DNA from 3 places in the Affinirhizobium gouqiense genome. Region 2 is predicted to be linked to each of the others. Evidence: predicted binding sites of a transcription regulator. Region 2 holds the regulator's gene; each other region holds the start of a gene.

Region 1 (3,274 bases), 790 kb from region 2:
CGAAGGTCTCGACGGCGAGATCAAGCCGCGCGAGTGGAAGACGGCAAAGATCACCTATGCCGACGGTACGGTGAAGGAGATCAAGATCCTCTGCCGCATCGATACGCTCGATGAAGTCACCTATGTCAACAATGGCGGCATTCTGCAGACGGTTCTGCGCGATCTGGCCGCCTGAGCCGGCGCCTGATCGGCTTCAAGATCTCGGAAGGGATCGTGACGCCTGCTCTGATGATTTGTCAGAAATACAGCCGCCGGGACTTGCGCCCGGCGGCTTTTTCGTGCCCGCTGCTGCGGCAGGACGCATCCTCACGTCTCACCCGCTTGTGACTTCCGATTGATGGCCGATATGCTCTAAGTTCGCGCAACCCGAACCCGCTCCCGCAACGAAGACCTGTGATGCCTGCCAGAAACGGAAAACTCATGTGTGTATTGCGCGGCCTTGGGCTGCCGCTTTTGCTGTGTGCCGGCGCAGGCATGGTTCAGGCTGGTGATGTCCGCACGCCCAAGGGCGTGGTCGAATTGTTCACGTCCCAGGGCTGTTCGTCCTGTCCGCCGGCCGATGAAGCGCTGAAGAAGCTCGTCCAGCAGGGCAATGTGGTCGCCTTGGCCTACCATGTCGACTACTGGAACTATATCGGCTGGAAGGACACGCTGAGCTCGAAGGAAAATACCGAGCGCCAGTATGGCTACGCCCATTCCATGGGGCGAAGCGGGGTCTATACGCCGCAGGCCATCATCAATGGGCGCCAACACGTCTCCGGGGCCGATCTTTCCGCCATCAATGGTGCAGTGGAGGACATGACGGCCAAGGGCGCCGGCATGAGCATCCCTGTCAGCATCAGCATGAAGGGAGACGAGATGTCGATCGAGGTCGGCGCCGGCCAGGGCCGCGCCGATGTGGTCGTCGCCTATTTCACCAAGAAGGAAGAAGTCGCTGTTGAGCGCGGCGAAAACAGCGGCCGCACCGTCGAATACTGGCACAGCGTCTACGATGTGCAGACGGTCGGCATGTGGGATGGCAAGCCGTTGAAGATCACTCTGCCCGCCAAGGCGCTGGGCCGATCGAAGAAGGACGGCTGCGCGGTCCTGTTGCAGACCTCCAGCCCGACCGGCGAGCCCGCTGCGATCATCGGTGCAACCCTGGTCATGGCCGGGCGCAAGCGAGACGACTGAGATCCTCGGCGATCTCGTCTACACGCAAGGTATCGGGCGTCACCCGCTTTGCCAGCGCAAAGCCTGCGCCGAGCGCCAGAGGCAGGTTCTATATCGGGAGGGAGGGAATGGTCCGGCCCCAGGCGATGGGGGCTGGGGGTAAGGTCAACGCTCGAGACCGGACCGAGTCTGGCGCACCGCGCCAAACCATGTCTGACGCATCAGCGCCAAACGAGATCTGCAGAATGCAAAAGAAATCCGGCGCTGTTTTGACCGAATTCAGGCCAAAAGCAGACAGTGTGTCGGAACGTGCGAAGAGGGCCGAGGCGGCGGGCATTGCGCGCCGCGGCGTCTTCCTCCCCTTGCATTTTGAGCCCAGTCGGGCACACTGTCATGAAATTGTTGCGAGGCTTCGGAATCTGAATGACTGACCAGCCGGATTTAACCGGGCGCGGCACTTCTTCGGGAAATGTCGTCGTCGAACTCCACCAGTACCGGCAAAGCCTGGATCCTCTGCCTGTCACCTTCCACCGTCGAGAACTGGATGCCATTCTCAGGATCTACGGTCGCATGGTCGGCGAGGGCGAGTGGAAGGACTATGCCATCGATCACATGAAGGAGAAGGCGGTCTTCTCCGTCTTCAAGCGATCGGGCGAAATGCCGCTCTTTCGGATCGAGAAAAACCCCAAGCTTTCGGCGAAGCAGGGCGCCTATAGCGTGATCAACACGCATGGCATGATCCTGAAACGCGGCCACGACCTTCAGCAGGTGTTGAAGGTGTTCGACAAGGTCCTGAAACTCGTCGAGTGATCGAAATTCCGTCTTTGAAATGCTGATGTCATCGCGCCCCCGCCAAGACCGCAAGCTGCCTATTCTGATCATCCTGCATCAGGAACGCTCCTCCCCCGGGCGCGTCGGCCAGATGCTGGTGGAAAAGGGCTACCCGCTCGACATTCGTCGCCCCGTTCTGGGCGATCCCCTGCCGGAAACGCTCCGGTCCCATGCCGGCGCCGTTATCTTCGGCGGCCCGATGAGCGCCAATGATCCCGAGCCTTTCGTGAAGCAGGAGATCGACTGGATCTCCGTGCCCCTGCGGGAGAACAAGCCGTATCTGGGCATCTGTCTCGGCGCGCAGATGCTGGTGAAGAATCTCGGCGGCAGCGTCGCGCCGGAGAAGGGCGACCTGACGGAAATCGGCTGGTATGCGCTGCACCCGACCGAGCACGGCCGGCTTCTGATGCCTTGGCCACGCATGGTCTACCACTTCCACCGCGAGGGGTTCAGCCTGCCGCGTGGCGTTCAATTGCTGGCAAAGGGCGATGCCTATCCGCATCAAGCCATCCGCTACGGGGAGAATGCCTGGGGCGTGCAGTTCCATGCGGAGCTGACGCGCGCCATGATGCATAGCTGGGTTGTCCGCGGTGCCGAGCGCTTTACCCTGCCCAATGCCCAGCAGGGTCGAGAGCATCTGGAGGGGCGGATGATCTTCGATCAGGCGCTGCGCAACTGGCTGTGGGCTTATCTGGACATGGTGTTTGACCGGCAGAGCCTGCGGGACAGTGCCGAGGTGCCGAAGCCGGCCTATTCCCCAGCCTGACCTGCCAGGGGTTTCAGAACTGCGCCATCAGGGCGTCGACGGCGCGTCGAGACTGTCGATCTTGCGCAGCTTCGGAAAACGCGCCGCCCAGATCACCGCCACCGCCAGCGTGCCGAAACCGCCAATCACGACGGCAGGCACGGCTCCGATCAGATGCGCCATGGTTCCGGCGCGGAACTCGCCCAGCTCGTTGGATGCGCCGACAAAGACCATGTTGACGGCATTGACGCGGCCGCGCACTTCATCCGGCGTCCACAGCATGATGAGGCTTTCGCGGACATAAACGGAAATCATGTCGGATGCGCCCATCAGCATCAGGGCAGCGATGGACAGCCAGACGGTCTGCGACAGGCCGAAGATGACGGTGGCCGCGCCGAACAGCGCGACCCCGACAAACATGAAGACGCCGGCGCGATGTTTGATCGGATAAGCGGCCAGCAGAACGGCAACGACGATCGCTCCAATGCCTGGCGCGGCGCGCAACAGGCCGAGCCCCCAGGGACCGAGTTCGAGAATGTCGCGGGC
Region 2 (3,274 bases):
GCCTATGGCCCGCGCATTCATGGCCTTGCGCGCAAGAAGTCAGACCTCGACGAGATCGTCGCATCCTCCCTGCAGAAGGCGGGGCTTTGGAATGAAGTGAAGGATCGCCTGCATGAATCGGGCACCGGTCTGTCCGGCGGCCAGCAGCAGCGTCTGTGCATTGCCCGCGCGGTTGCCGTATCGCCGGAAATCATCCTGATGGACGAGCCTTGCTCGGCTCTCGATCCGATCGCCACGGCCAAGGTGGAGGAGCTGATCCACGAGTTGCGGACGAATTTCACCATCGTGATCGTCACCCATTCCATGCAGCAGGCGGCGCGCGTCTCCCAGCGCACCGCCATGTTCCATCTGGGCCTGCTGGTCGAGGAGAACGACACCGACAAGATGTTCACCAATCCAGACGATCAGCGCACACAGGATTACATCATGGGCCGTTTCGGCTGAGGCCTTTCGCTTCGCCTGAAGCCTGCCGATCAACTCTATTCCCGAGGAAGCATCATGTCCCCCACCCATATCCTCTCGGCCTTTGACGAGGACCTGAAATATCTGAACCGCCGCATATCGGAAATGGGCGGGCTTGCGGAGCAGATGTGCTCCGATGCGGTGCGTGCGCTGGTGAATTCTGACAGCGCCCTGGCTCAGAAGGTGATCTCGGACGATGTGATTCTCGATCATGCCGAGCGCGAGATCCAGGAAAAGTCGATCGTGACGATCGCCCGCCGCCAGCCCATGGCGGGCGATCTGCGCGAGATCGTCGGCATCCTGCGCATTGCTTCGGATCTGGAGCGGGTCGGTGATCTGGGCAAGAACACTGCCAAGCGGGTGATTGCAGTTCAGGGCACGGGCGTGCCGCGCAAGCTGGCGCGGGGGCTGGAGCATCTCTCGGATCTGGCGCTGGTACAGCTGAAGGAAGTGCTGGACGTCTTTTCCAGCCGTTCGGTGGAGAAGGCCGAGGCGATCCGCCAGCGCGACGAGGAAATCGATGCGATGTACACCTCGCTGTTCCGCGAACTCCTGACCTATATGATGGAAGATCCCCGCAACATCACCACCTGCACGCATCTCCTGTTCTGCGCCAAGAACATAGAGCGCATCGGCGACCATGCCACGAACATTGCCGAGACCATTTATTACATCGCCACCGGTGCGGCGCCGGAGGGCGAGCGCCCGAAGGATGACACGTCGAACATGCTGGGTGCCGTTGCCGAATAAGGCTGCGATCGGCTGCCAATGTGAAGGATGTGTAAGACATGCTGCCGAAGATTGCGGTTGTTGAGGATGAGGAAGCGCTGAGCGTGCTCCTGCGTTACAACCTTGAGGCCGAAGGTTATGAGGTGGAGACGATCCTGCGGGGTGATGAAGCGGAAATCCGGCTTCAGGAGCGCCTGCCGGATCTTCTGATCCTGGACTGGATGCTGCCGGGCGTCTCCGGCATCGAGCTGTGCCGCCGGCTCCGGATGCGTCCGGAAACGGAGCGCCTGCCGATCATCATGCTGACGGCGCGCGGCGAAGAGAGCGAGCGGGTGCGAGGCTTGGCGACCGGCGCCGATGATTACGTGGTTAAGCCTTTCTCGACGCCGGAGCTGATGGCGCGGGTGAAGGCCATGCTGCGCCGGGCGCGCCCGGAAGTGCTCTCCTCCGTCCTGCGTTGCGGCGATATCGAGCTTGATCGCGAAACGCATCGTGTGCATCGCAAGAGCCGCGAAGTGCGCCTGGGGCCGACCGAATTCCGGCTTCTGGAATTCCTGATGGCCTCGCCAGGCCGGGTGTTTTCCCGGTCGCAACTGCTGGACGGAGTCTGGGGCCACGATATCTACGTGGACGAACGCACGGTCGATGTGCATGTCGGACGTCTGCGCAAGGCGCTCAACTTCTCCAATATGCAGGATGTCATCCGCACCGTGCGCGGCGCAGGCTATTCCATGGAAGCCTGAGCCGGCTCTCGATCCGGTTGGGATCGCGGCGGTGAAGGGCAGAGAGGATGACAGTGCCCTGCCGATCGGCCAATGGCGTCGTCACGGTCGTCACGGTCGTCACCGGTGTCGGCGCGGTGATCCGTCGCGGCCATTAGCGGCTTTCATGTCGGGATCATGGGCAAACGGCTGTCACAGGCGGGATCTGCAATGACCTGGCCTCTCTGATCGACTTGGCCGGGCCTACCTCACCAAGTCAACCTGGCTAAGCCTGCGTGACTGGGCCTGCATGAGCAAGCCTGCCTGACAAAGCCTGCATGACCGGGCCAACCCCACCAAGCCTGCGTGACTGGTTCTGCATGACCGAGCCCTGCACGACCGAGCCTCATAGGTCCGCTTCTGTCGGATCTCAGCTCGGATGCTCGATATGTGGTTGCTGGACCTGTGATTGCTGAAAATGCGAATGCTCGACTAAGGCATGATCGCGCTTCGTGTAAGCAAAAGATCAGGGATGGAGATTGCGTGCCCGGGATGCTGTCGCATCCAGATACCTGCGCCGTGGTGGGGGCTCGGCCTCTCATCGCGAAGCGGCGGCATTTCCGGAATATCAAATGCGCGCTCATGCTTCCGGCGCGAGCATGCAATGCGCCTTTCATCCCCTCCGCCAGGTCCTGGCAGCCGATCGCACTGCCCGGGGCCGGCCGTCAGGGGTCTTGCGGACCACCGTCCGCAGGACATCAGCATTTGGCCGGACATCGCCCGGAGCCGGATGCCTCGCCTCTCAGACCAGACGTTGCGCTGAGCCTGGGTCATGCGCAAGGACCAGCCATCGCGCAGCAAGCCGAGGCCGGATATCAGGCGCGAGCGACCGAATTGGCAGCCTTGCGCCGCTCCGTCACGGGCTGATAGGCGAGCCGTGCGTGATATTTGCAATAGGGCGAGCTGTCGCCGCATTCCGCGCCGCAGAAATGAAAATCTTCCTTCAGCGGATCGCCCACGGGCCATTTGCATGTGCGTTCGGTAAGTTCGGTCAGCGCAAGACGGCGCGCCATGGGAACCACACCGCTCGTCGGAGCGGCCACGGTTTCCACCAGGCCGATCTCGATCTCGTCTCGAGACGCCGCAGATCCCGCCGCGCGGGTGATTGGGCGGGCGGCGGCGCTCTGCGGAGCGGCGGTCGAACGCGCATTGAAGGTGGAAGGGCGAGGGGAAGCCGTCGGGCGCTTCTGAGTTCGCGGCTGGGCCGTGTTGCCACCCGCCTTCACGCGGCCGGGCAGGTTCAGCCGGTGCACCTTGCCGATTACGGCATTGCGGCTAACGCCGCCCAATTGCGCGGCAATCTGGCTCGCGCTCAGGCCTTC
Region 3 (3,274 bases), on a different replicon from region 2:
GATTGAAATTGCGCGCCGTCTTGCGGAAGACCAGATTGCCTGACGTGTCGGCCTTCCATGCCTTGACGATGGCGATATCGGCGACGATGCCGCGTTCCAGAATATAGGTCTGGCCGTCGAAATCCTTGTGTTCCTTGCCCTCGGCAATCACCGTCCCGACGCCGGTCTTGGTGTAGAAGCCGGGAATGCCGGCACCGCCGGCGCGCATCCGCTCGGCCAGCGTCCCTTGCGGGTTGAATTCCAGTTCCAGTTCGCCGGAGAGATACTGCCGCATGAATTCGGCATTCTCTCCCACATAAGACGAGATCATCTTCTTGATCTGCCGCGACTGCAGCAGGATGCCCAGGCCGAAATCGTCGACTCCCGCATTGTTGGAGGCGATCGTCAGCTCCTTCGTGCCGGCATCGCGGATAGCAGCAATCAGAAGTTCCGGAATGCCGCACAGACCAAAGCCGCCGGCGGCGATGAACATGCCGTCGAAGAGAAGCCCGTCCAGCGCCTCCCTCGCGGTCGAATATATTTTCTGCATCAAATGCCTCCCAATTCAGATGCCGAGCCCCGGCGCCTTTGCACCCCGCCTGCCTGTCGGCGGCTGTTTTTGCACGGCATGCATACTGATAGAGGCCGGAGAGAAAGGTCAACTGGGCTTTGTGCAAAGCAGCAAGAAATGCCGCACCTTGGCGTGAGGCTTCCTGCAGCCGGGATCACGATCAGCTGGTTATACTCAATTGCACGCGATCCGCCGCGAAGCGGGTGATGGAGAACTGGATTGCCACGCCATCCGGATCGACATTCAGCGCCTTGGTGACAAGAACGATGGCGCCCGGCGTCAGGCCGAGATCGGCGACATCGTCGGGATCGGCATGTACGGCGGAAATCTCCGTGCGCTCGCGCACGTAATCGGCAACACCGCAGGCTTTCAGCGCCTTGGTGATGGACTGGCTTTCCCGGAAGGCCTGATCGATGCCCGAGAATCGGGTAGCCGGAAACCAGGAGGTGCTGCGTGAAAGGGCGCGGCCATCGGCCAGCCTGACGACATCCAGTCTCTGCAGCCGATCGCCGGTCGATGTCCGGAGCCAGCGGGCCAGTTCCTCATCCGCCGGCTCGATGGCGGCGCTGAGAAGCCGACCGGTCAGGGCACGCGCCTGTTCGCCAATGGCATCGGTAAAGCGGGTCCGGCGGGTGATCGGAAAATCGAACTTGTCGCGCCGCTCGATCAAGGTTCCGCGTCCCTGCTCGGCCCGCACGACGCCTTCCTGCGCCAGCGCGGCGAGAGCAGCCCGGACGGTGTGGCGGTTGACGCCGAAACTCTCGGCCAATTGCGTTTCCGGCGGCAGCTTGCCGCTCTCGTCATAATCGCCCGCCGCTATATTGGCGCGAACCCGGTCCGCGATCTGTCGCCACATGGCGACGCCCTTCTGGCGCTGGATCATTCGCTCGATCTCCCCATCATCGTCCCGCGACTGTCACACCCTTGTCACGACCTGCCGATACTTATACAGTCACTTGTATAGTTGTCTACATTAATAGACAGGTGGAGCAAACTTCATGATGAATGCCCAGACGGCGGGGCCGAACGAACCGATTGGCGAGCCGGACCCGCGCAAACAAGTGCTCGACCTCCTGGCGCGGTGCAGCCTTGATGACCTGCAGAACGCCTGGAGCTTGCTGGAGACACGGCCGGATTTCCGGCGACTTCGCGGCCCCGAAAGCGGCCTGGTCATGGTGCGGGGCCGGATCGGCGGCGGCGGCTCTCCTTTCAATCTCGGGGAAACAACCGTCAGCCGCGCAACGATCCAGTTGCAGGACGGCACTGTCGGCCATGCCTACCGCCTTGGGACAGACAGGAAGGCTGCCGAATTAGCGGCCGCGTTCGACGCCCTGTGGCAGGCGGATGACACACGCGCCTTTGTTGAAGAACAGCTGCTTGCGCCCGTCCGGACCCGGCGCAAGGACGGCGCCGAGCGGCTGAGCGGAGAAACCGCTGCCACGAAGGTCGATTTCTTCACCATGGTACGAGGAGAGGATTGATGGAGATGAAGAACCAGGCCCTGGCCGGCGGCTTTCAGGATGGCGTATTGAACAGCCAGTCGGTCTTCCGCGCGCTGATGGACTGCATGGCGCGGCCGGGGACGAGCGGGACGGTCCTGCCGGCGATTTCGCCTCCGGCGCCGCTCGGCATTGCAGCCGGCGCCCTCATGCTCACGCTTTGCGACCCCGATACGCCTGTCTGGCTCTCGCCCGATCTCGCCAGATCCGGAACCAGCGCATGGCTGTCCTTCCATTGCGGCGCGCCCCTGACGAAGGAGAAGGCCGAAGCGCGCTTCGCCTTCCTCGAGACCGGCGCCGTAATGCCGCCCTTCAGCCTGTTTGCCGCTGGAAGTCAGGATTATCCCGACCGGTCGACGACGCTGGTGATCGGCGTCGAGGCGCTGGAGGGGGGCCTCCCGCTGCAGCTGACGGGACCCGGCATCCGCGAGACGGCCACCATTGCGCCGAAGGGACTGCCCGCCCCCTTCCTGCACCAGTGGACGGCGAACCGGGCTCTGTTCCCACGCGGCATTGACGCGGTTCTGACGGCAGGCAGCACCTTTCTGTGTCTGCCCCGTACCACCAAGATCACAGCTCTGGAGGTCTGACCCATGTATGTGGCCGTCAAGGGCGGAGAAGCCGCCATTGCCAATGCCCACAGGCTGCTGGCAGACCGCCGGCGCGGCGATCGCAGCCTGCCCGGCATCACCATCCCGCAATTGATCCAGCAGCTCGGCCTGGCGGTCGATCGCGTCATGGCGGAAGCCTCATTATATGATCCGGCGCTGGCCGCGCTCGCCGTCAAGCAGGCCCGCGGCGACATGATCGAAGCCATCTTCCTCCTGCGGGCCTATCGCACCACTCTGCCGCGCTTCGGCGCCTCGGTGCCGATCGACACGGCGCAGATGCAGGTGGAGCGGCGCGTTTCGGCCACCTACAAGGATCTGCCGGGCGGACAATTGCTCGGCCCGACCTTCGACTATACGCATCGCCTTCTCGACCCCGAGCTTCTGTCGGATGACGTGGAGACGGCGGAACCGGCTCGCCGCGAGGATGGCCTGGATGCGGTGCTGCGCGTCTCCGACATTCTCGACGGCGAAGGGCTGATCGAGTCGGACGGCCGGATGCCGGATGATCATGTTGCCGGCGACCTGACGCGTGAGCCGCTGGAATTCCCGATGACGCGGGACCTCCGGCTCCAGGCGCTGGCGCGCGGAGACGAGGGCTTTCTTCTGGCGCTTGG

The links. Region 2 encodes PhoB, which activates phosphate uptake and scavenging genes when phosphate is short. Its sites were predicted from a motif close to TGTCATNNANCTGTCAT; they were not measured.
Region 1: QTJ18_RS20355 (DUF2794 domain-containing protein) is a predicted target of PhoB. The motif match lies at 1,542-1,558, and genes of this name have one in related genera.
Region 3: phnF (phosphonate metabolism transcriptional regulator PhnF) is a predicted target of PhoB. The motif match lies at 1,465-1,481, and genes of this name have one in related genera.

The regions. Positions count from the first base shown of each region.
Region 1 is NZ_CP129382.1:2,518,622-2,521,895, reverse strand. Features, by position in the region: gene acnA (aconitate hydratase AcnA) at 1-175, shown strand, start outside; gene QTJ18_RS20360 (DUF1223 domain-containing protein) at 421-1,173, shown strand; gene QTJ18_RS20355 (DUF2794 domain-containing protein) at 1,576-1,962, shown strand; gene QTJ18_RS20350 (glutamine amidotransferase) at 1,982-2,749, shown strand; gene QTJ18_RS20345 (MFS transporter) at 2,777-3,274, opposite strand, start outside.
Region 2 is NZ_CP129382.1:3,311,551-3,314,824, forward strand. Features, by position in the region: gene pstB (phosphate ABC transporter ATP-binding protein PstB) at 1-444, shown strand, start outside; gene phoU (phosphate signaling complex protein PhoU) at 499-1,212, shown strand; gene phoB (phosphate regulon transcriptional regulator PhoB) at 1,251-1,934, shown strand; gene QTJ18_RS24000 (GcrA family cell cycle regulator) at 2,768-3,274, opposite strand, start outside.
Region 3 is NZ_CP129381.1:1,493,063-1,496,336, reverse strand. Features, by position in the region: gene QTJ18_RS08050 (CoA transferase subunit A) at 1-529, opposite strand, end outside; gene phnF (phosphonate metabolism transcriptional regulator PhnF) at 711-1,433, opposite strand; gene phnG (phosphonate C-P lyase system protein PhnG) at 1,552-2,031, shown strand; gene phnH (phosphonate C-P lyase system protein PhnH) at 2,031-2,639, shown strand; gene QTJ18_RS08030 (carbon-phosphorus lyase complex subunit) at 2,643-3,274, shown strand, end outside.